Regions from separate parts of the Tepidibacter sp. Z1-5 genome, predicted to be linked through region 1. Evidence: predicted binding sites of a transcription regulator. Region 1 holds the regulator's gene; each other region holds the start of a gene.
The links. The regulator HrcA, encoded in region 1, represses chaperone genes, less so after heat shock. The targets are predictions, from matches to a motif close to TTAGCACTCNNNNNNNNNGAGTGCTAA.

Region 1 (8,673 bases):
AAGCCTCAAATCTTGATATACCATACTCATGGTACTGAAAGTTATGAACCGGAAAGAACTGGTAATTACCACTCTCTAAATAGGAAATACTCAGTAATAGCTGTAGGCGAAGAGTTAAAAAAGAACTTAGAGACAAAAGGATATAGTGTTTTACATAATCAAGATTATCATGATTACCCATCTTTTAATGGATCTTATGCAAGATCTTTAAAAACAGCTAGAGGTTTATTGAGTAAATACGATAGTATAAAATTCATATTTGATATACATCGAGATGGAATAGATATAAAGAATGGAGAAATGAGGAAAAATGTAAGAAAACAGGAAACAACAACTATAAATGGAGAAAAAGTAGCTAGATTTTCCATAGTAGTAGGACCTGAGAGTCCTAACCGAAAAGAAGTAGAAAAGTTTGCGAATTATATAATAAATATAAGTAATAAAAAATATCCAGGACTTGCAAAAAAGGTTATAGTAAAGCCATATGGAAAATTTAATCAATTTTTATCAAATAATTACGCTTTAATAGAGATAGGAGGAAATGCAAATACTATACAGGAATCTTTGAATACTGCTAAGTATTTATCAGAGATATTAGATGAGGTTTTAAAAAATATGAAAAGGTGATCTTTATGGGAAGACTAGAAAAAACTATTGAAAATAAAAAGAACAAGAAAAACAGAAGGACTAGAAGAATATTTACATGGGTTACCTTTATAATATTTTTATACTGTATAAATATAGTTGATTATAGAACTAGAACTTTTATGGGTATCTACGATGAATCTATTTATTATAAAGTATATACATTTGTTGAAGGCTTATCTTATAAAGTAAGATAAGCCTTGTTTTATTGATATTAAAAATATGTATTATAAAACGAATAAAAATTTATTGAAATATAGATAATTACATTATACAATAAAGATTATATTGCTTATTTAAATAAGCATATAAATATACATATTTTAATCTATAATGAAATTATATAATTTTTAATATGTGAATAACGTTGATTAAATATCTACATTTGCAATTATTTTTAAGCGGCGAAGCCTGTAGGATTCGTTTGCGACATGAGTCATGCGTTAGCATGAATCGAATTTTTTAATATAGATGAGGAGGAAACATAAAGTAATGAGTAAACAAAGTAGAACTCGTAATTTCAGTATAATAGCTCATATAGATCATGGAAAATCTACTCTAGCTGATAGATTGATTCAACATACAGGACTTGTTAGCGAAAGAGATATGAAAGATCAGCTTTTAGACAATATGGATTTGGAAAGAGAAAGAGGAATAACTATAAAGCTTCAAAATATAAGATTGATATATAAGGCTAAGGATGGAAATGAATATTATTTAAATTTAATAGATACTCCAGGGCATGTCGATTTTAACTATGAGGTATCAAGAAGTCTTGCGGCTTGTGAGGGTGGACTTTTAGTAGTTGACGCAGCTCAAGGAGTTGAAGCACAAACTCTTGCTAATGTGTATTTAGCAATAGATCAAGATCTTGAAATAGTACCAGTTATAAATAAAATAGATCTTCCAAGCGCTAGACCAGATGAGATAAAGGAAGAAATAGAGGACATAATCGGAATTGATGCATCAGAGGCACCGTTAGTATCTGCAAAAGAAGGTCTTAATATAGAAGATGTACTTGAGGCTATAGTTCAAAATATACCTGCACCGACAGGTGATACGGATGCTCCTTTAAAGGCATTAATATTTGATTCATACTATGATAGCTATAAAGGTGTTGTGGCATATATAAGAGTGTTTGAAGGAACTCTAAAAAAAGGTATGAAAATAAGAATGATGAACACTAAAAAAACTTTTGAAGTTACAGAAGTTGGAGTTATGGCACCTGGACAAGTACCTGTAGATGAATTATGTGCAGGGGATGTAGGTTATGTTGCTGCTAGTATAAAAGAGATAAGAAGTTGTCAAGTTGGAGATACTATAACAGATGATGAGAATCCAACAGATGAGCATATGCCTGGTTATAAGAAGGCAACACCTATGGTTTATTGTGGTATTTATCCAGCAGAAGGGGAAAAATACGAAGATATAAGGGATGCACTTGAAAAATTACAGGTAAATGATGCTGCACTTGAATTTGAAGCAGAGACATCAGCGGCTTTAGGATTTGGATTTAGATGTGGATTTTTAGGACTTCTTCATATGGAAATAATACAAGAAAGACTAGATAGAGAGTTTGATCTTAACATAATAACTACTGCTCCGTCTGTTATATATAGAGTTACTAAAAATGATGGAGAAGTATTAATGATACAAAATCCAACTAATCTTCCTCCGGTTGCTGAAATACAAATGATGGAAGAACCTATTGTTAAATCTAATATAATAGTTCCTAATGATTATGTAGGAGTTGTTATGGAACTTGCACAAGAACGACGTGGAGAAATGAAAAATATGGAGTATATAGATACAAGAAGAGTTATGCTTCACTATGAACTTCCACTGAACGAGGTTATATATGATTTCTTTGATGCTTTAAAATCTAGAACAAGAGGATATGGATCTTTAGATTATGAATTTAAAGAATACAGAAAGTCTAATCTAGTAAAATTAGATATACTTATAAATAAAGAGCAAGTAGATGCCCTATCTTTTATAGTGCATGAAAGTACAGCATATAATAGGGGTAAGGTTATGTGTGAAAAATTAAAAGATGAAATACCAAGACATCAATTTGTAATTCCAATACAAGCTTCTGTGGGAAATAAGGTTATTTCAAGAGAAACAGTAAGAGCGCTTAGAAAAGATGTTTTAGCTAAGTGCTACGGTGGAGATATTTCTCGTAAGAAGAAGCTACTTCAAAAGCAAAAAGAAGGTAAGAAGAGAATGAGACAAATAGGATCTGTAGAAGTTCCTCAAAAAGCATTTATGTCAGTATTAAAAATAGATTAACAATAAAAAAGTCCTAAAATACTATAATGTAGTATTTTAGGACTTTAATATTAGGAGGAATTATATTGGAAAAAGGACTTTACGTACATGTACCTTTTTGTATAAAAAAGTGTAATTACTGTGATTTTAATTCTTTTAAATTAAATCCACAAGATAAGAAAGACTATATTGAAGGAATAATAACTGAAATGCAACTCTATTCTAAACAATTGAATGAAAATTATTTTTCGACTGTATTTATAGGAGGAGGAACTCCGAGTATCTTAGAAAATCAAGAACTTAAATTGTTGATAGATAATATACATGATAACTTTAATATAGCAGATGATGCTGAAATCAGTATTGAAGCAAATCCTGGAACTTTAACTAAAGAAAAATTAGAGACTTTGTATTTAGCGGGTGTCAATAGGCTTAGTATGGGTCTTCAATCGAGTAATCAAAAACATCTAGAATCTCTTGGGAGAATACATTCATATGAAGAATTCAAAAAGAACTTTGAAATAGCAAGAAAAATAGGGTTTGAAAATATAAACGTAGATTTAATGTTTTCTCTTCCTAATCAAACTTTTGATGAGTGGAAACAAACTCTTAAAGATGTTGTTAAGCTAAATCCAACTCATATATCTGCATATTCTCTTATAATAGAGGATGAAACAGTATTTGGGAGATTATATGATGAAGGAAAATTAGAACTATTAGATGAAGAATTATATTTAAAAATGTATTATTACACAAGAGATTATTTAAAAGAAAATGGATATAATCAATATGAAATTTCAAATTATGCAAAAAATAAAAAGAGTTGTAAACATAATATATTATATTGGAAATGTGCTCAGTACTTAGGACTTGGGCCAGGATCTCACTCTTATTTAAATCAAAAAAGATATTCAAATTATAAGGATATAAAAACATATTGTGAAAAACTAAGGAATTCTGAACTTCCTATAGAACACATTGAAAAGCTTGATAAACAAGATATGATGGAAGAAAAAATAATTATGGGACTTAGAATGAATGAAGGTATAGATTTGGAAAAATTTAATGAAGGATTTGAAGTTGATTTTATGAAAATATATAAAAATGAAGTAGAAGCTCTGAAGAATAACGGTCTTGTAAAACTTGAAAATTCTAAAATGTGCTTGACCAACAAAGGAATAGATATAAGCAATAAAGTATTTATAGAATTTTTGAAAAAGTAATCTTGACAAAATGGAATAATAGTGGTATTTTAGATGCATAAGGTTTTTAGCACTCGGGTGTGGTGAGTGCTAACAGCGAAGAGGTGATTCTTGTGAGTTTAACTGAAAGAAAAAGAAAAATACTAGAGGCAATAATAAAAGATTATATTGAGAATGCTGAAGCTGTAGGATCTAGAACCATATCAAAAAAGTATGAATTAGGAGTGAGTGCAGCTACAATACGAAATGAGATGTCTGATTTAGAAGAAATGGGTTACTTAATTCAGCCTCATACCTCTTCGGGTAGAGTACCATCTGAAAAGGGATATAAACTATATGTAAATAGCTTGATGAGAGAAGATGATTTAACAGACCCAGAAAGACAAGTTATAAAGCAATCCATAATAAAAAATATGGGTGAAGTTAGATATTTATTAGAAGATACACTAAAACTTCTTTCAAAATTCACCAATTGTACGTCGGTGGCATTAACACCGAAGGCTAGTGAAATTAAAATAAAGCATTTACAAATAGTACATGTTAGTGAAAATAGCATTTTACTTATTATAATAACTGATAAAGGTGTTGTTAAAAATACCTTAATAAAGCATACTGTGCAAATGAATGAAGAAAAAATTAATATAATCTCTAAAATGTTAAGTGAGCATTTTGTTGGTAAGACAATGAGGGATTTGGATGAAGAGTTTATAAAGCATGTACATTCTAAAATGTTAAATTATAATAATATATTGGATAACATATTAGATGGGATATATCACAATTTATCCCAAACAGATGATTTAGAGGTTTTATTAAATGGCGTGACCAATATATTCAATTTTCCGGAATTTAATGATATAGTAAAGGCCAAGGCTTTTCTAAATGTACTAGAGGAAAAGCAGACTGTTGCAAATATATTGAATACGAAAGGTATAACTAAAGAACATCTCAATATAGTTATAGGTAGTGATAATTATCACGATATAATAAAAGATTGCAGTGTTATAACAGCTACTTGTGATATAGATGGAATTGTTATAGGTAAAATAGGTATTATTGGACCTACTAGAATGGATTATTCTAAGATGTGCTCTATAGTCAATTGTGTAGGAGAAGCACTGAAAAAATCTATTGAAAAAAAGCTGTAATATAGTTTGTTAAGGGGTGAAAACTTTGAATGAAAAAGAAATACTTGAAAATGAAATTGATCAAGATGTTGAACAAGATGCTGATCAATCACAAGAAACAGAAGAATCTTGTGAAAATATAGATTCTAAAGAAAAAGAATTAGAAGAAGCTAAAGACTCGTTACAAAGACTTCAAGCAGATTTTAATAATTACAGAAGAAGAGTAGAAAAAGAAAAAAGTGAGATAAGCTTATTTGCGAATGAAAAGATAATAACAGAATTACTTCCAGTAATGGATAATATGCAAAGAGCTATTGATTCTTCAATGGAAGATGAAAAAGAAAGTAGTATCTACAAAGGTGTAGAACTTGTTTTAAAGCAATTAGTAGATACTTTTAATAAGTTTGGAGTAGAAGAAATACAAACTGATGAATGTGATTTTGATCCAAACTATCATTATGCTGTACTTCAAGATGAGATAGAAGGAGTAGAGCCTAATAAAATTGTAGATGTATTACAAAGAGGATACAAGTTTACAAACAAAGTTATAAGACCAGCAATGGTTAAAGTATCAAAATAGATAAATATAATATGGAATTTAAAAGGAGGATATAGATATGAGCAAAATAATTGGAATCGATTTAGGAACAACTAATTCATGTGTATCAGTACTTGAGGGAGGAGAGCCAACTGTTATTACTAATGCAGAGGGATTAAGAACTACTCCATCTATAGTAGCTTTTGGAAAAGATGGTGAAATAATAGTAGGAGAGCCTGCAAAAAGACAAGCTGTTACTAATCCTGAAAAAACTATAATGTCTATAAAAAGATATATGGGAACTGACCATAAGGTTAACATAGATGGAAAAGATTATAGTCCACAAGAAATTTCAGCTATGGTACTTCAGAAATTAAAATCTGATGCAGAGGCACATTTGGGAGAAACTGTAAAAGAAGCGGTTATAACTGTTCCAGCGTATTTTACAGATGCTCAAAGACAAGCAACTAAGGATGCTGGTAGAATAGCAGGACTTGAAGTTAAGAGAATTATAAATGAGCCAACTGCTGCAGCTTTAGCATACGGTCTTGATAAAGCAAATGAAGATCAAAAAATATTAGTATTCGACTTAGGTGGAGGAACGTTTGACGTATCTATACTTGAAATTGGAGATGGAGCATTTGAAGTTCTAGCTACTAACGGAAACAATCACCTAGGTGGAGATGACTTCGATGATGTAGTAATCAATTATATAGCTGAGGACTTTAAAAAACAAGAAGGTGTAGATTTAAGAGCTGATAAGATGAGTCTTCAAAGATTAAAGGAAGCTGCTGAAAAAGCTAAAAAAGAGCTTTCAAGTGTTATGACTACAAATATAAATTTACCGTTCATAACTGCAACAGCTACTGGACCAAAGCACTTAAATATGGATCTTTCAAGAGCTAAATTTGAAGAACTTTCAGCTAAATTGGTAGAAAATACTATGGAGCCAACAAGAAAAGCATTAGCAGATGCTGGTCTTAATCCATCAGATATAGATAAGGTATTATTAGTTGGAGGATCATCTCGTATACCAGCTGTTCAAGAAGGTATTAAAAAGTTTATAGGTAAGGAATCTCATAAAGGAATAAACCCAGATGAGTGTGTATCTGTAGGAGCATCAATTCAAGGTGGAGTATTAACTGGAGAAGTTAAAGATTTATTACTTTTAGATGTTACTCCTTTATCTCTTGGAATTGAAACTTTAGGTGGAGTATTAACTAAAATAATAGAAAGAAATACTACTATACCAACTAAGAAGTCTCAAGTATTCTCTACAGCTGCTGATAATCAAACTGCTGTTGATATTCATGTTCTTCAAGGTGAAAGATCTATGGCAACTGACAATACTACACTTGGAAGATTCCAATTAACAGATATTCCACCAGCACCAAGAGGAGTACCTCAAGTAGAAGTTACTTTTGATATAGATGCAAATGGTATTGTTCATGTTTCAGCTAAGGATATGGGAACAGGTAAAGAGCAAAAGATAACTATTACATCTGATACAAATCTTTCAGAAGAAGAGATAGAAAGAAAAGTTAAAGAAGCAGAGATGAATGCTCAACAAGATAAGGAAAGAAAAGAAAAGATAGAAGCTGTTAATAATGCAGAGTCTACTATATATCAAACAGAGAAGACTTTAAATGAATTAGGAGATAAAGTTTCTGCAAATGATAAGACAGAAATAGAAGCAGCTATTAAAAATCTAAAAGAGGTTAAAGAAAAGCAAGATGCAACTTCAGAAGAACTTAAGAAGGCTACTGAAGATTTAATGACTAAATTCCATAAAGTTTCTCAAGAAATGTACCAACAAGCAGCTGCAGATCAACAAGCACAAGGAGCTGCAGGTCAAGAAGGTCCTAAGGACGATAATGTTGTTGATGCAGATTATGAAGTTGTTGATGACGAAAAATAATATAAATAGCTTGTGGCAAATAAAGTCACAAGCTATTATTATGATATGGGCGGTGATATAAGTTGAGTAAAAGGGATTATTATGAAGTGCTCGGTGTTGAAAAAGGTGCTTCGGACCAGGAGTTGAAAAAGGCATACAGAAAGCTTGCTATGAAATATCATCCAGATAGAAATCCAGATAATAAAGAAGCGGAGGATAAATTTAAAGAAGCAAATGAAGCTTATGAGGTTCTTTCGGATGCTCAAAAAAGACAAAACTACGATCAGTTTGGTCATGCTGGAGCAAATGGAGGCCAGGGCGGATTCGACTTTAATGGATCTGGATTCGGTGGATTTGAAGATATATTCGGAGATATGTTTGGAGATATATTTGGAGGCGGAAGATCAAGAAGAAGAAATGGACCAGAAAGAGGCTCTGACATTAGATATAGAATGTCTATTTCTTTTGAGGACGCTGCATTTGGAATTGAAAAAGAAATAAGCATAAATAGAAGTGAAAACTGTGATGAATGCTCTGGAACAGGAGCAAAACCGGGCACATCTAAAAAAACTTGTCCTACTTGTGGAGGTTCAGGCGAGGTAAAACAAGCTCAAAGAACACCTTTTGGAACTATGATGAATGTTAGACCTTGTAATGATTGTTCAGGTAGTGGAAGCATAATTGAAACACCTTGTTCTAAATGTGGAGGTAAAGGCGATATTACCAAGAAAAAGCAGATAAATATTAAGATACCAGCAGGAATAGATGATGGTTCAGCAATAAGACTTTCTGGAGAAGGTGAACTAGGCCTAAGAGGAGGTCCAAGGGGAGATTTATATGTTGTAATAGATGTATTACCTCATAAACTATTTGAAAGAGACGGAAATGATGTATACTGTGAAATGCCTATAACATTTGCACAAGCTGCTCTTGGAGATGAGGTTGAAGTGCCTACTCTTGATGGTAAGGTTAAGTATAAGATACCTGAGGGAA
Region 2 (8,673 bases), on a different contig from region 1:
TATATAGCTTCACATTACAGTGGTGGGTCCGTTTAGGATTTTAACCTAATTCCCTATTATCCTATTAAAGGCACCTTGTATTAAATAGTATATTCTATATATATGAGATGAATTCCTTTTTTTACTTATTAGGAAATTATAAAATTTTAATGTGAATTTTTAAATTTAAAAACACGTTTTTTGGGTAAATTAAAAGTATAAGTACATAGTGAGGAGTGGAAAATTTATGAAAATATATGAAAAAAATAATTCGGTTGTAGTTGAAGATATAAAAGATTTTGAGCCTAAGCATATATTTGAGTGTGGTCAATGCTTTAGATGGAATGAAGAAGATGATGGATCGTATACTGGAGTAGCATTTGGTAAAATACTAAATATAAAAAAAGAAGAAAATTTAGTGTATTTTAATAATACAAATCTAGATGATTTTCATAATATATGGTATAAGTATTTTGATTTAGATAGAGATTATTTTAAAATAAAAGAAGAATTGTCTCAAATGGACAAATACTTAAATGAAGCTGTAAAGTTTGGATACGGTATAAGAATACTTAATCAAGATGAATGGGAAATATTGATATCATTTATAATATCAGCTAACAATAGGATATCTATGATAAAAAAAGCAATAGAAAATTTATCTATGAATTATGGAGAATATATAGGAGAATATAAAGGTAAAAAGCATTATGCTTTTCCATCTATTGAAAAAATGAATTCATTGACACAAGAACAGATAAGAAAATGTGGAACTGGATTTAGAGATCAGTATATAAAAGATACAGCTTTTATAATAAAAAATGATAATGAAGATATATATAAATACAAGAATTTAGATACGGATATGTGCAAGAAGGGACTTTTACAATTTTGCGGAGTTGGACCAAAGGTTGCAGATTGCATAATGTTATTCTCTATGGAAAAGTACGATACATTTCCAGTTGATGTATGGGTTAAGAGAGTTATGGAGGAATTTTATGTAGATGAAAGTCTTAGTTTAAAAAAAATAAGAGAATATGGGATAAATAAATTTTCAAATCTATCTGGATTTGCTCAACAATATCTATTTTACTATGCAAGGGAGCTTGGTATAGGAAAGAAATAGGAGGTGATTGACATAATAGACATTATAATGTGGGCACTTGGAATATTATTTACATTATCTACAATATTAGTATCATTAGTAATATTCTTGGAGAATAGAGATCCTTCTAAAACGATAGCTTGGCTGTTGCTTTTTGTAGTATTTCCAATAGGTGGTTTTATAATATATATACTCTGTGGTCAAAATGTGAGGCGTAAGAAGATATTTAAGACTCAGAAGATATTCTCAGATATAAAAGTTAGTGATTTATTCAATAATATAAAAGAATTTGATAATCTATTGTGTATAGAAAAGCAGGCTATAATGGATAATATTATATTTAATGATAGCAGTATGGATAATTCTAAGAGAGTTATGAGTTTATTACTAAATACTGGAAGAGCCCCGTTTACACTTAACAACAATATAAAGATACTAACTAATGGAAATCAAAAATTTGATGCGATGATAAAAGATTTAAAAAAAGCTAAGCACCATATACACATGGAGTATTACATTATAAAAAATTCAGATATAGGAAATAAAATAAAAAAGATATTGATAAAAAAAGCAGATGAGGGAGTAAAGGTTAGAATACTTTACGATGATGTAGGTTGTTGGAGACTTTGGTTTGATAGAAAGTTTTTTGATGATATGAGGGAGCACAATATAGAAATATATCCGTTTTTAAAATCAAAAATTCCTTTTTTAAATAGAAGGTTAAACTATAGAAACCATAGAAAAATAGCTGTAATAGATGGAAAAATAGGATATACAGGAGGTATAAATATAGGAGACGAATACTTAGGAAAAAATAAAAAATTCGGATTCTGGAGAGATACCCATATGAAGATAACCGGTGAATCGGTTTATATGTTACAGCTTACATTTTTGCTGGACTGGTATTTTGCTACCAAAAACAGAATATTCGATGGACAGTATTTTCCATCTATATCTTATAAAGGAGATAGTATAGTTCAAATAGCTGCAAGTGGTCCTGATTCTGATTGGGAGGTAATACATCAAGCTTATTTTAGTGCTATATCAAAGGCAAAAAAGAGAATATATATACAAACACCATATTTTATACCTGATGAGAGTGTATTGATGGCTTTAAAAACGGCAGCTTTAAGTGGTGTTGATGTAAGAATAATATTTCCACAAATAGCAGATCATAAAATAGTTCATCTAGCATCATCTTCATATTTTAAAGAGATATTAAGAACAGGAGGAAAAGTATACCTATACAAAAAAGGATTTATGCATTCAAAGATATTGCTAATAGATGATGACATATGCTCTGTAGGTAGTGCTAACATGGATCTTAGAAGCTTTATGATTAACTTTGAAGTAAATGGATTTATATATGATGAAAAGGTCACCAAAAGACTTGAAAAGGATTTTATGGAAGATATAAAACATAGCGAAGAGATAAAGTATGAAGATTATATAAATAGATCTGTAGTTCAAAAAATAAAAGAATCGGCGGCTAGATTATTCTCGGCTGTGTTATAAAAACAAAAATTATTCATTTTGAATGAATAATTTTTGTTTTTTTTTGTTAAGTATTTTAATTAAAGACACTATGCTACAAGATATTTACGAAAATCGATGAAAAAAGTAAATAAATACTTATTAAAAGACTTGAAATATAAGTCTAAGTTAGGTATATTATAATTATGATTAGCACTCATGCAAGGTGAGTGCTAAAAGGGAATTAATATAATATATATTACGAGGAGGGGTTATAATGAAAATCAAGCCATTAGCTGATAGAGTAGTTATAAAAAAATTAGAAGCAGAAGAAAAAACTAAAAGTGGTATAGTTTTACCTGGAAGTGCAAAGGAGCAACCACAAATGGCTGAGGTTGTAGAAGTAGGACCTGGTGGAGTTGTAGATGGAAAAGAAATTAAAATGGAAGTTAAGATTGGAGATAAGGTAATATTCTCTAAATACGCTGGAACAGAGGTTAAATTAGAAGGCGAAGAGTATACTATTTTAAAACAAAATGATATATTAGCGATTGTAGAATAGATTATCAAATTATACATAAATAGGAGGGGTTTTTAATGGCTAAGGAAATTAAATTTGCTGAACAAGCAAGACGTTCATTAGAAAAAGGAGTTAATAAACTTGCAGATACTGTAAAGGTTACTCTAGGACCGAAGGGTAGAAATGTTATATTAGATAAAAAATTTGGATCACCACTTATAACTAATGATGGTGTTACTATAGCTAAAGAGATAGAGCTTGAAGATGCTTATGAGAACATGGGTGCTCAACTTGTTAAGGAAGTTGCTACAAAAACTAATGATGTAGCAGGAGATGGAACTACTACAGCTACTGTTTTAGCTCAAGCTATAATCAGAGAAGGATTAAAGAATGTAGCTGCAGGATCTAATCCAATACTTATTAGAAAAGGAATTCAAAAGTCTGTAGAAGTTTCTGTTGCTAAATTACATGAAAATTCAAGACATATAGAGAATAAAGAATCTATAGCTCAAGTTGCTGCTATTTCTGCAGGAGATGAAGAAGTAGGTAAGCTTATAGCTGATGCCATGGAAAAAGTAGGTAAAGATGGAGTTATAACTGTTGAAGAGTCTAAGACTATGTTAACAGAGCTTGATGCAGTTGAAGGTATGCAGTTTGATAGAGGATATTTATCTCCTTACATGGTAACAGATGTTGAGAAGATGGAATCTGTTTTAGATAATCCATATATATTAATCACAGATAAGAAGATAAACAACATACAAGAAATACTACCAGTGCTTGAGCAAATAGTACAACAAGGTAAAAAACTTCTTATAATAGCTGAAGATGTAGAGGGAGAAGCTCTTGCTACTTTAGTAGTTAACAAGTTAAGAGGAACATTCGAAGTTGTAGCTATTAAAGCTCCTGGATTTGGAGATAGAAGAAAGGCTATGCTTCAAGATATAGCAATACTTACTGGTGGTCAAGTTATATCTGAAGAAGTAGGACTTGATTTAAAAGAAGCTGACTTATCTATGTTAGGTAGAGCTGCTACTGTTAAGGTTACTAAGGAAACTACTACAATAGTAGATGGAGCTGGTAATGAAGTAGAAATTAAAGATAGAGTAAATCAAATAAAAGTTCAAATAGAAGAGACATCTTCTGAGTTTGATAAAGAAAAATTACAAGAAAGACTTGCAAAGCTTTCTGGAGGAGTAGCTGTAATTAAGGTTGGAGCTGCTACTGAAACTGAGCTTAAAGAAAGAAAACTTAGAATAGAAGATGCTCTTAATGCTACAAGAGCTGCTGTTGAAGAAGGTATAGTATCAGGTGGAGGAACTGCACTTGTTAGTGTTATACCTGCGGTTGAAGAGTTAATTGAAACTCTTGAAGGAGAAGAAAAGATAGGTGCTAAGATAATAAGAAAAGCACTTGAAGAGCCATTAAAGCAAATTGCTATTAACTGTGGACTTGAAGGAGCAGTTATAGTTGAGATGGTTAAAAATTCTGATGTTGAAATTGGATTTGATGCTTTAAATGAGACTTATACTAATATGATAGAGGCTGGAATTGTAGATCCTACTAAGGTTACAAGATCAGCACTTCAAAATGCAGCATCTGTAGCTGCTGTATTCTTAACAACAGAAGCTGCTGTTGTTGATATTAAATCAGATGATCCTATGCCAGCTATGCCAGGTGGAATGGGTGGCGGAATGCCAATGATGTAATTTAAGAAGACCTTTGGGTCTTCTTTTTTTTATGTTAAAATAAGCTATGATAATTATTAGGGGGGATAGATATGAAATTATCCATAAATAAGTTAAAAGAGTCTACTGTTTTTTTAAATAATTTATTTGAAAATATAACTTCTGCTATATTTTTAGTTGATAAAAATGTTAGAATACAGGAGTTTAATGATACATTCAAGGTATTATTTAGTAAACCAGATAGCGAAATATTAAATGGACTATGTGGTAATGTTATAGGTTGTATTTATACAGTTGAAGAAAATGAAGAGTGTGGGAATACTTCAAATTGTGGGACGTGCTGTGTAAGAACGGCTATAACTAGGGCTTTTCAAGATAAGGAGAACACTTTGAAGCAGGTTATGAATAGGAATTTCTATATTAAAGGTAATTCTATAGAAAAACATCTTCAATTTACAACAAAGTATATGACCTATAATGATGAAGATATGGTACTTGTAATATTAGATGATGTAACTGAGATTGAAAATAGCAAATTAGAGCTTGAAAGAAATAATGAGATTATAAAAAAGTATAATGATAAGATAAAAAAGGAATTATCTATTGCTAGAAATGTTCAGCAAAGTCTTATACCATATAAAACTCCGATATATAATGGAGTAAAACTAACGGCAGTGTACAACCCTTTATATGAGGTTGGGGGGGATTTATATGACTTTATAAATATAGATGATGATAATGTAGGTATATTTATAAGTGATATATCTGGACATGGAATAGCTGCTGCTATGATAACTACAATGGTAAAGGCTATAATTGATAGTAGTAAAGAACTTTTGTATACACCTGATAAGTTGATGAAGAATATAAATAACAAAATATTAAATGTAGCAGAAAATATGTATCTCACAGCCTTCTATGGGGTATACAACAATAAAAGTAAAGAATTTACATATATAAGATGCTCTCATCCTTATCCGCTGCTTATAAGCGATAATAAGGTTGTTGAGATTAAAGAAAGTGAAGGAATGATGTTGGGGGTATTTGATAAATTAGAATTTAAATCACATAAAATAAAATTAAAAGAGGGCGATAAAATTTTATTCTATACAGATGGGTTAATGGAAACTAAAAATAATTTGGGGTGTGAATTTAATAATAGGGTTTTTGAAATAATAAATAGTAGATTAGATAAAAATATAAATGAGATTATAGATAATATAAATGAAGAATTGATATTATTTAAAGAAGATCAAGAGTATGAGGACGATATATGTATATTAGGGATGCAAATATAGCATCCCTAATATATTTGCTACTTTAAGTTTTCAAACATAAAGTCTATTAAGTCTATAGCTAAGTTTAAAGTTGTATTATCTTTATCTAGGTTAGGGTTGAACTCTACAAAATCTATAGATTTAACTAAATTAGATTCTAATATTTCTTTTAGTACAGTCTTAGTTTCGTCAACATCAAAACCGCTGTCTACTGGAGTGCCTGTACCTGGAACGAATTTAGAATCTATAAAGTCCATATCAAAGCTTAAGTGAACTCTGTTTATATTATTTTGCCTTAAAGTATTTATGATAGAAGATACTGTTTCTTTAAGACCTTTTGACTTCATATCTTCGGGTGAATAAACATTAAGGCTATGTTGATCTATAAGATCTGTTTCTCCTTTATCTAAGTCTCTAGCTCCTAATATAAATACATTTTTAGGGTTTACCTTTTGACCTTTGAAATATAGGTTAGTTAATTTTTCGTGACCAAATCCCATACAAGCTCCAAGTGGCATACCGTGTGTATTTCCACTTTCAGATGTTTCGTGAGTATTTATATCTCCGTGTGCATCCATCCATATAACTGCGAATTTATCATCATGCTTGCTAACGCCTGATATACTACCAAGACCTAGAGAATGATCTCCTCCAAGCATGAATGGAAAACTATTTGATTCAAGTGAAGAATAGACCATATGAGCTAGATTAGTATTTACATCTACAATAGAATCTAGATACTTCATATTAGTGTTTGATTTAAATTTATTATCATCTGTCTCTTGCTTTACATAAAGATTACCTAAATCATAAACTGTATAACCGTGCTTATTTATAATAGATTCTATACCATTATTTCTTAATAAATCAGGAGCGGTTTCAGGTCCTTTTTTATCGCATCCGTAGAATAAAGGAATTCCTATTAAATTTACATTCATCTAAAAAACCTCCTAAGTACGTTAAAAAATTTGCAAAAAGTGTGTTAAAATTATACTATATTATAATTATTACATATTTTTTACAAAAATGAAAATGACGAAAAAAATAGAATATTCAATAAGAATTGAATTATAGTTTAAAATAGAGGTGAAAAAATGGACATTAACAATTTGAAAAATCTACTTTTAAATATAAAAGAAGGAAAAGTAGATGTAGATACAGCATTAGAAGATTTAAAAACATTACCCTTTGAAGATTTGGGTTATGCTAAGATTGATCATCATAGAAGTATTAGAAATGGATATCCTGAGGTTATATATTGCGAAGGAAAGACTGATGAACATATAATAGGTATAGTAGAAAAAATGTATGAAAAAAAATCGAATATACTTGGAACTAGAGCGAAGAAAGAGACTTATGAAAAACTAAAGAAAATATATCCAAACTGCGAATATGAGGAATTAGGAAGAATTATAAAGATTCAGAATAAGCCTATAGAAAATATAGGGAAGGGAACAATAGTAGTAGTTACAGGAGGAACATCTGATATACCTGTAGCGGATGAAGCTTATCATACAGCTAAATTCTTGGGAAATGAGGTTGAAAGACTTTATGATGTTGGAGTTGCTGGAATTCATAGACTTTTAAATAATAGGGATGTTTTAATGAAGGCTAGGGTTATAATTGCGGTAGCTGGAATGGAAGGAGCTCTTCCTAGTGTTGTAGGAGGACTTGTAGATGTTCCTGTAATAGCAGTTCCTACATCTGTAGGATACGGAGCTAATTTCAATGGATTATCGGCACTTCTTACTATGTTAAATAGTTGTGCTTCTGGAATATCTGTTGTAAATATAGACAATGGATTCGGAGCTGGATATCTTTCTAGCATGATAAATAAATTATAACGTTTAAAGGAGAAGACAAAATGGAAAGAATACTTTACTTTGACTGTATATGTGGTGTTTCAGGGGATATGACTCTTGCAGCACTTTTGGATTTAGGACTTGATAAAGATAAATTTTTAACGGAAATCAACAAACTTAATATGAATGATGAGTTTGAGATTGTTATAAAAAATAAACAGGAAAATGGAATAAATGGTACTAATGTTTGTGTAAATATAAAGGAACATACACATGAGCATCACCATGATGGGCATCACCACCATCATCATAGACATTTAAGTGATATACATAAGATAATAGATGATGCTGATATTACTGATAAGGCTAAAGAAATAGCTAAAGATATATTTATGCAAGTAGCTACAGCAGAGGCAAAGGTTCATAATAGTACAATTGATAAGGTTCATTTTCATGAAGTTGGGGCAACTGACTCTATAGTTGATATAGTTGGAACTGCTATACTTATAGACATGCTTGAGGTAGATAAAATATACTGTTCATCAGTTCCCCTTGGAAGTGGATTTGTAAAGTGTGATCATGGAATAATACCAGTTCCTGCACCAGCTACAGTTGAAATATTAAAAGAAGCTAAGGTTAAGATAAACTCGGTAAAAGGGGAGACAACTACTCCAACGGGAGCGGCTATTGTTAAAACTCTAAGTGACGAATTTTTAGATGATATAGAATTTGAGATAGATTCGATAGGTTATGGAATGGGAGATAAGAAGTTTGAAATACCTAATATGTTAAGACTTATACTTGGTCAAAAAAAAAAGAGAGCATAGTA
Region 3 (8,673 bases), on a different contig from region 1:
TAGATTTCCAAAGGCTGATGAGTTGAAGCTCGGGAATATAGAAGAAGTTTTACAGGAATATCCTATAGATGATAATAGTTATATAGTCATTGTAACGAGAGGACATAGACATGATGAGGTCGCTTTAAAATCTGTTATAGATAGTAATGCTAAATATATAGGTATGATTGGGAGTAAAAACAAAACAAAATATATAATGGATAATCTTAAAAGTGAAAAAGTATCTCAAGAAAAATTAGATAAAGTATATGCTCCTATTGGAATTAATTTAGGAGGAGAAACACCTAAAGAAATTGCTTTTAGTATTATGTCAGAGATACTTGTGGTAAAAAATAATGGAAGTCTTGACCACTTAAAAGATATAAAAAAATAGTATTGATTTTTATGTAAAATTAAGTTAGAATTAACTTTAAACCCAAAGCTAAATGTAAAAATAGAATAGTATCACTCATATAATTAGGGAGATATGGTCCCTGAGTTTCTACAGAATAACCGTAAATTATTCAACTATGGGTGTTTAGGCATGCATTAAGAGCATACAATAAAAGTATAATCATACGTGTTTTTGTAATACAAATGATATACTTAAAAAATTGAGCTATTAATAGACATGAAGGAATATACTAAACCCCATTTTAAAAAAATGGGGTTTTTTTTAATTTGAGGAGGAGAAGAATGAAATTATTAAAAGACGTTATAGTTGAAAAAGGTAAAGTTAGAGGGGAAGAAATTTTAAAAGTTGATAGTTTTTTAAATCATCAATTAGATATAAATCTATTGAATGAAATGGGGAAAGAATTTAAAAATCGTTTTAAAGATGATAATATAACTAAAATTTTAACTATAGAGGCTTCAGGGATTGCGATAGCTGCAATAGCAGCTCAATATTTTAATGTTCCTGTAGTATTTGCTAAAAAAGTAGAAAGTAAAAATGTAGATAATGATAATGCGTATGAGAGCAAGGTTTATTCATTTACTAAAGATAAAACTTATTCGATAAGAGTTTGTAAAGATTATCTAAATGATACAGACAATATATTGGTATTGGATGATTTTTTAGCTAATGCACAGGCAGCATTAGGACTAAAAGATTTAGTAAGTCAATCAGGAGCTAATTTGGCTGGTATTGGGATTGCTATCGAAAAAGGATTTCAAGGTGGAGGAAAGATTTTAAGAGATAGTGGGATAAAAGTAGAATCGTTAGCTATTATTAATTCTATGAGTACTGATGGAATTGATTTTGAGTAAGTAAAATAATATAGAATCAAAAAGCGAACTTAATTTATTGATAAATATGATTAAAATACGTACAAAAAGAAACAAAAAACAAGAAAATTAAAAAAAGGTTCGTAAAAATCATTTTTTGTGTTATAATGATTTTAGAAAAAGATTTTGATTGTAAAGAAATTATTATTTTCACAATAAAGCAATAGGGGGAAAAGACATGAACAAAGATAATGAAATATATGATTTAGACGGGATTCCGCCACTACATAGAGCAATCCCATTAGGATTGCAACATATACTTTCAATGTTTGCAGGAAATGTAGCACCTTTAATTATTATTGCGAATGCTATGAATTTACCTGTTGATGAAAAAACATTCTTGATTCAATGTGCTATGTTTATAGCTGGGGTAACTACTTTAATTCAACTTTATCCTATTGGACCAATAGGAGCAAAGCTTCCTATTGTTATGGGTACGAGTTTTGGATTCTTGCCTGTAGGTATAAGTATATCTGCACAATATGGACTTGCTGGTGTATTGGGTGCATCTTTAGTTGGTGGATTCTTTGAGATGATATTGGGTGCTTTTTTGAAACCACTTAGAAAATATTTTCCACCTGTAGTAACAGGGACGGTAGTGTTATCTATAGGTTTATCTCTTTTACCAGTAGGAATAAAATACTTTGCAGGTGGGGTTGGTGCAAAAGATTTTGGATCACCATCAAATCTTCTTTTAGGAACAATTGTTTTAGTAACTGTATTGTTTTTTAATCAATATACAAAAGGAATTACAAGTATGGCTTCTATATTAATTGGTATTTTAGTTGGATATATTGTAGCTATTCCAATGGGAAAGATTGATTTTTCTGTTGTATCACAAGCTAAATGGCTATCTTTTCCTACACCATTTAAATATGGAATGACATTTCATTTAGATGCAATTGTTGGAATGCTTTTAATGTATATTTTAACAACAGTAGAAACTGTTGGAGATATTTCAGGAATTACAATGGGCGGAGCTAATCGTGAAGCTACTGATAAAGAACTTTCCGGAGGAGTTATGGCAGACGGATTAGGAAGTTGTTTGGCTGCTATCTTCAATGTATTACCAAATACATCTTTTAGTCAAAATGTTGGATTAGTTGCACTTACAGGTATTATGAGTAGATTTGTAGTTGCTGTAGGAGCAGTATTCTTAATTATAACTGGATTATTTCCGAAGGTTGGAACTGTTGTTGCTTTAATGCCACAAAGTGTATTAGGTGGAGCTACTATAGTTATGTTCTCGATGATAGCTATTAGTGGAATTAATCTTATTACAAAAGAACCTCTTACTGGAAGAAATAGTATGATTGTTGCTGTTGCAATGGGACTAGGATTTGGCCTTGGTTCTGTACCAGAAGCAATTGCATATTTCCCAGAATCAGTGAAAATGATCTTTGGAGGATCAGGAATGGTTGTTACAGGAACTATTGCAATTATATTAAATATTATTTTACCAGAAGATAAGGAGAAAAAAGTAGAACATAATACTAATAAATCTCTTTCTGGAGCATAGAAGTAATTTATGTGAATAAAGGCATATATTGAAAACCAATATTATGCCTTTTATATTTATACAATATATTAATTTGAGGGAGGAATACAATTGATTTCTATACAAAATTATGTATTTCCTGAAACATTGGAAGACGCGTATAATATCTTAAAAAACAAAAGAAATAATACTGTATTAGGAGGCTGTTCTTTTTTAAGAATGGGATCGAAAAACATTGGAACAGCTATTGATTTATCTAAAATCAATTTAAACTATATAAAAGAATGTGATGAAGCAATTGAAATTGGGGCTATGGCTACTTTTCGTGAAATAGAAACAAGTCCTATTTTAACAAAATATTTTAATGGGGTTTTATCAGAATCTGTAAAAAACATAGTAGGAGTTCAGCTTAGAAATAATGTAACAATAGGTGGAACTGTTTATTCAAAATATGGATTCTCGGATTTGATTACAGCCCTACTTTCTATAGATGCGGATGTAGTACTTTATAACGGAGGAAGAATGTCTTTAGAGGAATTTTTAGAGAAAGACTTTGAGAAAGATATTTTAACGAAAATTATTATTCAAAAAACTAATAGAAAAGCAGTATTTAAATCAATGAGAAATTCAAGTAGTGATTATGCTCTATTAAATGTAGCTGTTTCAAAAGAAGATAAAGACTTTAAGATAGTAGTTGGAGCAAGACCTCAAAGGGCAAAAAAAGCAAAAGAAGCTTCTATATACTTAGGAAAAAGTAAACTAACTAATGAAGATATTGAACAAACTTCAAGTATTGCTGCAAAAGAGTTAACTTTTGGAAGTAATATGAGAGGTAGTAAAGAATATAGAGAGGCAATTTGCAAAGTCCTTGTAAAAAGAGCTTTAATGGAGGTTTTATAATGAAGATAGAAGTTACAATTAATAATAAAAAAATGGATATGGAAATAGAATGTGATGAATTTTTAGCAGATACATTGAGAAGATATGGTTTTTTAAGTGTTAAAAAAGGTTGTGACACAGGATCTTGTGGATTATGTACAGTATGGATAGATGATAAGCCTGTTCTTTCGTGTTCAATTCTTGCCGCAAGAGTTAACGGGAAAGAAATTACAACTATTGAAGGTGTTCAAGAAGAGGCAAGAGAGTTCGCAGAGTTTTTAGTAAATGAAGGAGCTGAACAATGTGGATTTTGCAGTCCCGGATTTATAATGACTGTACTTGCAATGAAAAGAGAACTTAAAAATCCTACAGAAGAAGATATTGTTCATTACTTAACAGGAAATCTTTGTAGATGTACAGGCTATGTTGGACAGTTAAGAGCGATAAAAAAATATATGGGGGTAGTATAAGTATGAAGGTTGTAAATAGTGCAATTTCAAAAATTGATGGAATGGATATTGCAACGGGGAAACCTGTTTACACAGATGACTTAGATAATAATTCATTGGTTATAAAAATTCTTAGAAGCCCTTATGCTTTTGCAAAAATTAAACATATAGATACACAAAAAGCAGAAAAATTAAACGGAGTTGAATGTATACTTACACATAAAGATGTTCCAAATGAAAGATTTACAATGGCAGGTCAATCTTATCCTGAGCCATCTCCGTATGATAGATTGATTTTAGATGAATATGTTCGTTATATAGGAGATGAAGTTGCAATTATAGCTGCAGTAGATGAGAAAACTGCACTAAAAGCTATGAAATTAATTAAGGTTGAATATGAAGTATATAAACCTGTTTTAGATTTTGAAAAAGCACAAGAACATAAATCTATAGTTCATCCAGAAGATGATTTACATGTTAATTTTGATATTGGTATGGATAAAGAAAAAAATATAGCAGCTTCTTATAAAACAGAAGTTGGAGATGTAGAAGCTGAACTTGAAAATAGTGAGGTTGTGGTAGAAGAAACTTATTATACTCAAGCTCAAGCTCACGGTATGATGGAAACATATCGTGCATTTAGTTATATGGATCATAATGGAAGACTTACAATTGTGAGTGCTACACAGATTCCTTTTCATGTTAGAAGAATTGTTGCAAGAGCTTTACAAATTCCAAAGAGTAATATTCGTGTAATAAAACCTAGAATTGGTGGAGGTTTTGGTGGAAAGCAAACAGCATCTGTAGAAGTTTTTCCAGCAATAGTTACACTTAAAACAGGAAAACCAGCCAAAATTGTTTATGATAGAAAAGAAACATTTAGTTGTACAACTAGCCGTCATGCTATGAGGATTAAAGTGAAAATAGGATCGGATAAAGAGGGAAATATTAATGCTATAGATATGCAGGCTTTATCTGATACAGGTGCATATGGTGAACATGCATGGACTGTATTTAGTGTTGCAGGACATAAGACACTTCCTCTATACAATCAAGCAAAAGCAGTAAGATATATGGGTAATGTGGTTTATACAAATAAAATGACAGCAGGAGCTTTAAGAGGATATGGTGTTACTCAGGGAATATTTGCATTAGAGTCAGCAATAAATGAATTAGCAGCTAAATTAAATATAGATCCTGCTAAACTTAGAGAAAAGAATATTATAAAAGAAGGAGATACCAATCCTATTTTAGGAGGTTCTAAAGACGGACAACCTGTTGCTTTAGCAAGTTGTACTCTTGATAGATGTATTGAAAAAGGAAAGAAACTTATTGGATGGGATGAAAAGTACCTTGGAAAAGATATGGGTAATGGAAAGGTTAGAGCTGTTGGTATGGCAATAACAATGCAAGGGTCTGGTATACCTGGGATAGATACAGCTTCAGCAGTAATTAAATTAAATGATGATGGGTTTTATACACTTTTATTAGGTGCTACAGATATGGGACAAGGATCAGATACTATTCTTGCACAAATGGCAGCAGATGTTTTAGAAACTACCATGGATAAGATAATTGTACACACTGCTGATACGGATATTTCTCCATATGATACAGGTTCGTATGCTTCTAGTACAACTTATGTTACTGGAAATGCTGTTATAAAAGCCTGTGAAGATATGAAAAATAAAATATTAGAAAATGCAGCAAATCTTTTAGATATATCGAAAGAAGACTTAACGTTTGATGGGTCATTTATAAAAACAATGAATGAAGAAAAGGTATTATCTCTTGATGAAATAGCACAGCGATTATCAATAGGAGAGGGAAAAAATCAATTGATTGGAGTCGGTTCTTTTGGTGGAGAAACAAGTCCTCCTCCGTTTATTGCAGGATTTGCTGAGGTAGAAGTCGATAAAGAAAGTGGTAAAATAGATTTGATTGATTATGTTGCAGTTGTTGACTGTGGAACGGTTATAAATCCAAAGCTTGCACGAATCCAAGTAGAAGGAGGATTGGTTCAAGGAATAGGTATGGCAATGTATGAGGATGTTAGATATAGTGATGCTGGAAAAATGCAAACAAATACATTTATGCAGTATAAAATTCCATGTAGAAAAGATATAGCTAAGATAACTGTGGATTTTGAATCTAGTTATGAACCAACGGGACCATTTGGAGCAAAGTCTATAGGTGAAGTTGTAATCAATACTCCATCACCAGCAATTGCACATGCTGTTTATAATGCAGTGGGTGTTAATGTAAGAAGTTTACCTATTACACCAGAAAAAATTCTAAGAGGAATATTAGAGAAATAATTAAGTCTCACTCTATAGATAATTCAAAGGGAAAGATATAATAGAATATTCTATTATATCTTTCCCTTGTATTTTGTTACATTCAAAATATATTGACATAAGGTTTAATATATGATATATAAGAGGTAGGGGTTATCACTCAATGAGATAGAGTGCTAACAAAAATTATATACATAAGAAGTCGGAAGGAGAGATTAATTTGGAAAGAAAAGAATTCAAAGCAGAATCTAAAAGATTGTTAGATCTTATGATCAATTCAATTTATACTCACAGGGAGATTTTTTTAAGAGAGCTTATATCAAATTCAAGTGATGCTATAGATAAGATATACTATAAGGCATTGACTGATGATACTATAACATTTAATAAAGATGATTATTATATAGATATAGCTGTTGATAAGGATAATAGATTAATTAAAATATCAGATACTGGTATTGGAATGAATAAGGATGAACTTGAGAATAATCTAGGGGTTATAGCTAAGAGTGGATCTTTACAGTTCAAAAAAGATAATGAAATCAAAGATGGACACGATATAATAGGTCAATTTGGAGTAGGTTTTTATTCAGCATTTTTAGTAGCAGATAATGTAACTGTTATAAGTAAGGCTTTTGAATCTGACACAGCTTATAAGTGGGAATCTAAAGGTGTAGATGGTTACACTATTGAAGAATGCAGTAAGGATAGTGTAGGAACGGAAATTATACTTAAGATAAAAGAATGTACAGAAGATGATGACTTTGATAGGTATTTAGAAGAATATACAATAAAAAATATAATTAAGAAATACTCTGACTTTATAAGATACCCAATCAAGATGAATGTAACTACTAAAAAGCCTAAAGAAGGAACTGAAGGTGAATATGAAGATGTTGTTCAAGAAGAAACTGTAAACAGCATGGTTCCTATATGGAGAAAAAATAAAAATGAGCTTAAAGATGAAGACTATGAAAACTTTTATGCAGAAAAGCATTATGGATTTGATAAGCCTTTAAAGCATGTTCACCTTAGTGTTGATGGTATGATAAGATACAATGCTATATTATATATTCCAGAAAAAACTCCGTATGATTTTTATACTAAGGAATATGAAAAAGGTTTAGAGCTTTATTCAAGCGGAGTTATGATTATGGAAAAATGTTCTGACTTACTTCCAGATTATTTTGGATTTGTAAAAGGTATAGTGGATTCTGAAGACCTATCTTTAAATATATCAAGAGAAATACTACAACATGATAGACAATTAAAGTCTATAGCTAAGAATATAAAGAATAAAATAAAGAATGAGTTAAAGAACTTATTAAAGAATGAAAGAGAGAATTATGAGAAGTTCTATGAGTCATTTGGAAGACACTTAAAGTATGGCGTATATAGTGATTTTGGAGCTAACAAAGAGGTACTTCAAGATTTACTTATGTTTTATTCATCAAAAGAGAAGAAGCTAGTTACTTTAGATGAGTATATATCTAGAATGCCAGAGGATCAAAAGTATATATACTATGCTGCTGGGGAGTCTATTGATAGAATTGATAAATTACCACAAACTGATCTTATAAAGGATAAAGGATATGAAATACTTTACTTTACAGATGATGTAGATGAATTTGCTATAAGAGTTCTTATGAACTATAAAGAAAAAGAGTTCAAGTCTGTATCTAGTAATGATTTAGGAATAGAATCAGATGATAGTGAAACTTCAGTTGATGAGAATGAAAACAAAGATTTATTCGAATTTATGAAGGAATCTTTAGCTGATAAGGTTAAATTTGTTAGAGCATCTAAGAGACTTAAAAAACATCCTGTATGCTTATCTAATGATGGAGATTTAAGTATAGAGATGGAAAAGATTCTAAATGCTATGCCTGAAAGTCAAGGAATAAAAGCTGATAAAGTTTTAGAGATAAATGTAAATCACGATATATTCAATTCTTTAAAAGATGCATATGAAAATGACAAAGATAAGTTTAAGTTATATACAGGCTTACTTTATAACCAAGCTTTACTTATAGAAGGACTTCCTATAGAAGATCCTGTAGAGTTTACTAATAATATGTGTAAGATAATGAAATAATAAAAAAGCGAAGCCATATAAGTATTTCTTATATGGCTTCGCTTTTTTATGTGTGAATTATAGTATATTAGTTACTTGCAACTTTTGAAAGAAGTTCGTCAGCTTGTTTAGCTGTTAAATATCTTGGAACAGGATACGTTCCATGGCATTCTTTAAATCCAGCTTCTCTTATCTTTTTAATATCTTTCA

Region 2: a site for HrcA is predicted at 2,768-2,794, ahead of groES (co-chaperone GroES). Genes of this name have one in related genera too.
Region 3: a site for HrcA is predicted at 6,543-6,569, ahead of htpG (molecular chaperone HtpG). Genes of this name have one in related genera too.

What each region holds. Positions count from the first base shown of each region.
Region 1 is NZ_JBBMMD010000036.1:53,167-61,839, forward strand. Features, by position in the region: gene spoIIP (stage II sporulation protein P) at 1-627, shown strand, start outside; gene WJW32_RS08805 (hypothetical protein) at 633-842, shown strand; gene lepA (translation elongation factor 4) at 1,138-2,937, shown strand; gene hemW (radical SAM family heme chaperone HemW) at 3,003-4,139, shown strand; gene hrcA (heat-inducible transcriptional repressor HrcA) at 4,232-5,266, shown strand; gene grpE (nucleotide exchange factor GrpE) at 5,283-5,825, shown strand; gene dnaK (molecular chaperone DnaK) at 5,863-7,701, shown strand; gene dnaJ (molecular chaperone DnaJ) at 7,764-8,673, shown strand, end outside.
Region 2 is NZ_JBBMMD010000002.1:115,962-124,634, forward strand. Features, by position in the region: cobalamin riboswitch at 1-93, opposite strand, end outside; gene WJW32_RS00515 (DNA-3-methyladenine glycosylase family protein) at 227-1,105, shown strand; gene cls (cardiolipin synthase) at 1,109-2,599, shown strand; gene groES (co-chaperone GroES) at 2,835-3,119, shown strand; gene groL (chaperonin GroEL) at 3,155-4,786, shown strand; gene WJW32_RS00535 (SpoIIE family protein phosphatase) at 4,858-6,063, shown strand; gene rocF (arginase) at 6,081-6,980, opposite strand; gene larB (nickel pincer cofactor biosynthesis protein LarB) at 7,137-7,886, shown strand; partial or broken gene larC (nickel pincer cofactor biosynthesis protein LarC) at 7,955-8,673, shown strand, end outside.
Region 3 is NZ_JBBMMD010000035.1:234,126-242,798, reverse strand. Features, by position in the region: gene WJW32_RS08420 (XdhC family protein) at 1-373, shown strand, start outside; purine riboswitch at 429-530, shown strand; gene WJW32_RS08415 (xanthine phosphoribosyltransferase) at 676-1,248, shown strand; gene WJW32_RS08410 (uracil-xanthine permease family protein) at 1,445-2,785, shown strand; gene WJW32_RS08405 (FAD binding domain-containing protein) at 2,876-3,664, shown strand; gene WJW32_RS08400 ((2Fe-2S)-binding protein) at 3,664-4,113, shown strand; gene WJW32_RS08395 (xanthine dehydrogenase family protein molybdopterin-binding subunit) at 4,116-6,410, shown strand; gene htpG (molecular chaperone HtpG) at 6,610-8,484, shown strand; gene WJW32_RS08385 (iron-containing alcohol dehydrogenase) at 8,552-8,673, opposite strand, start outside.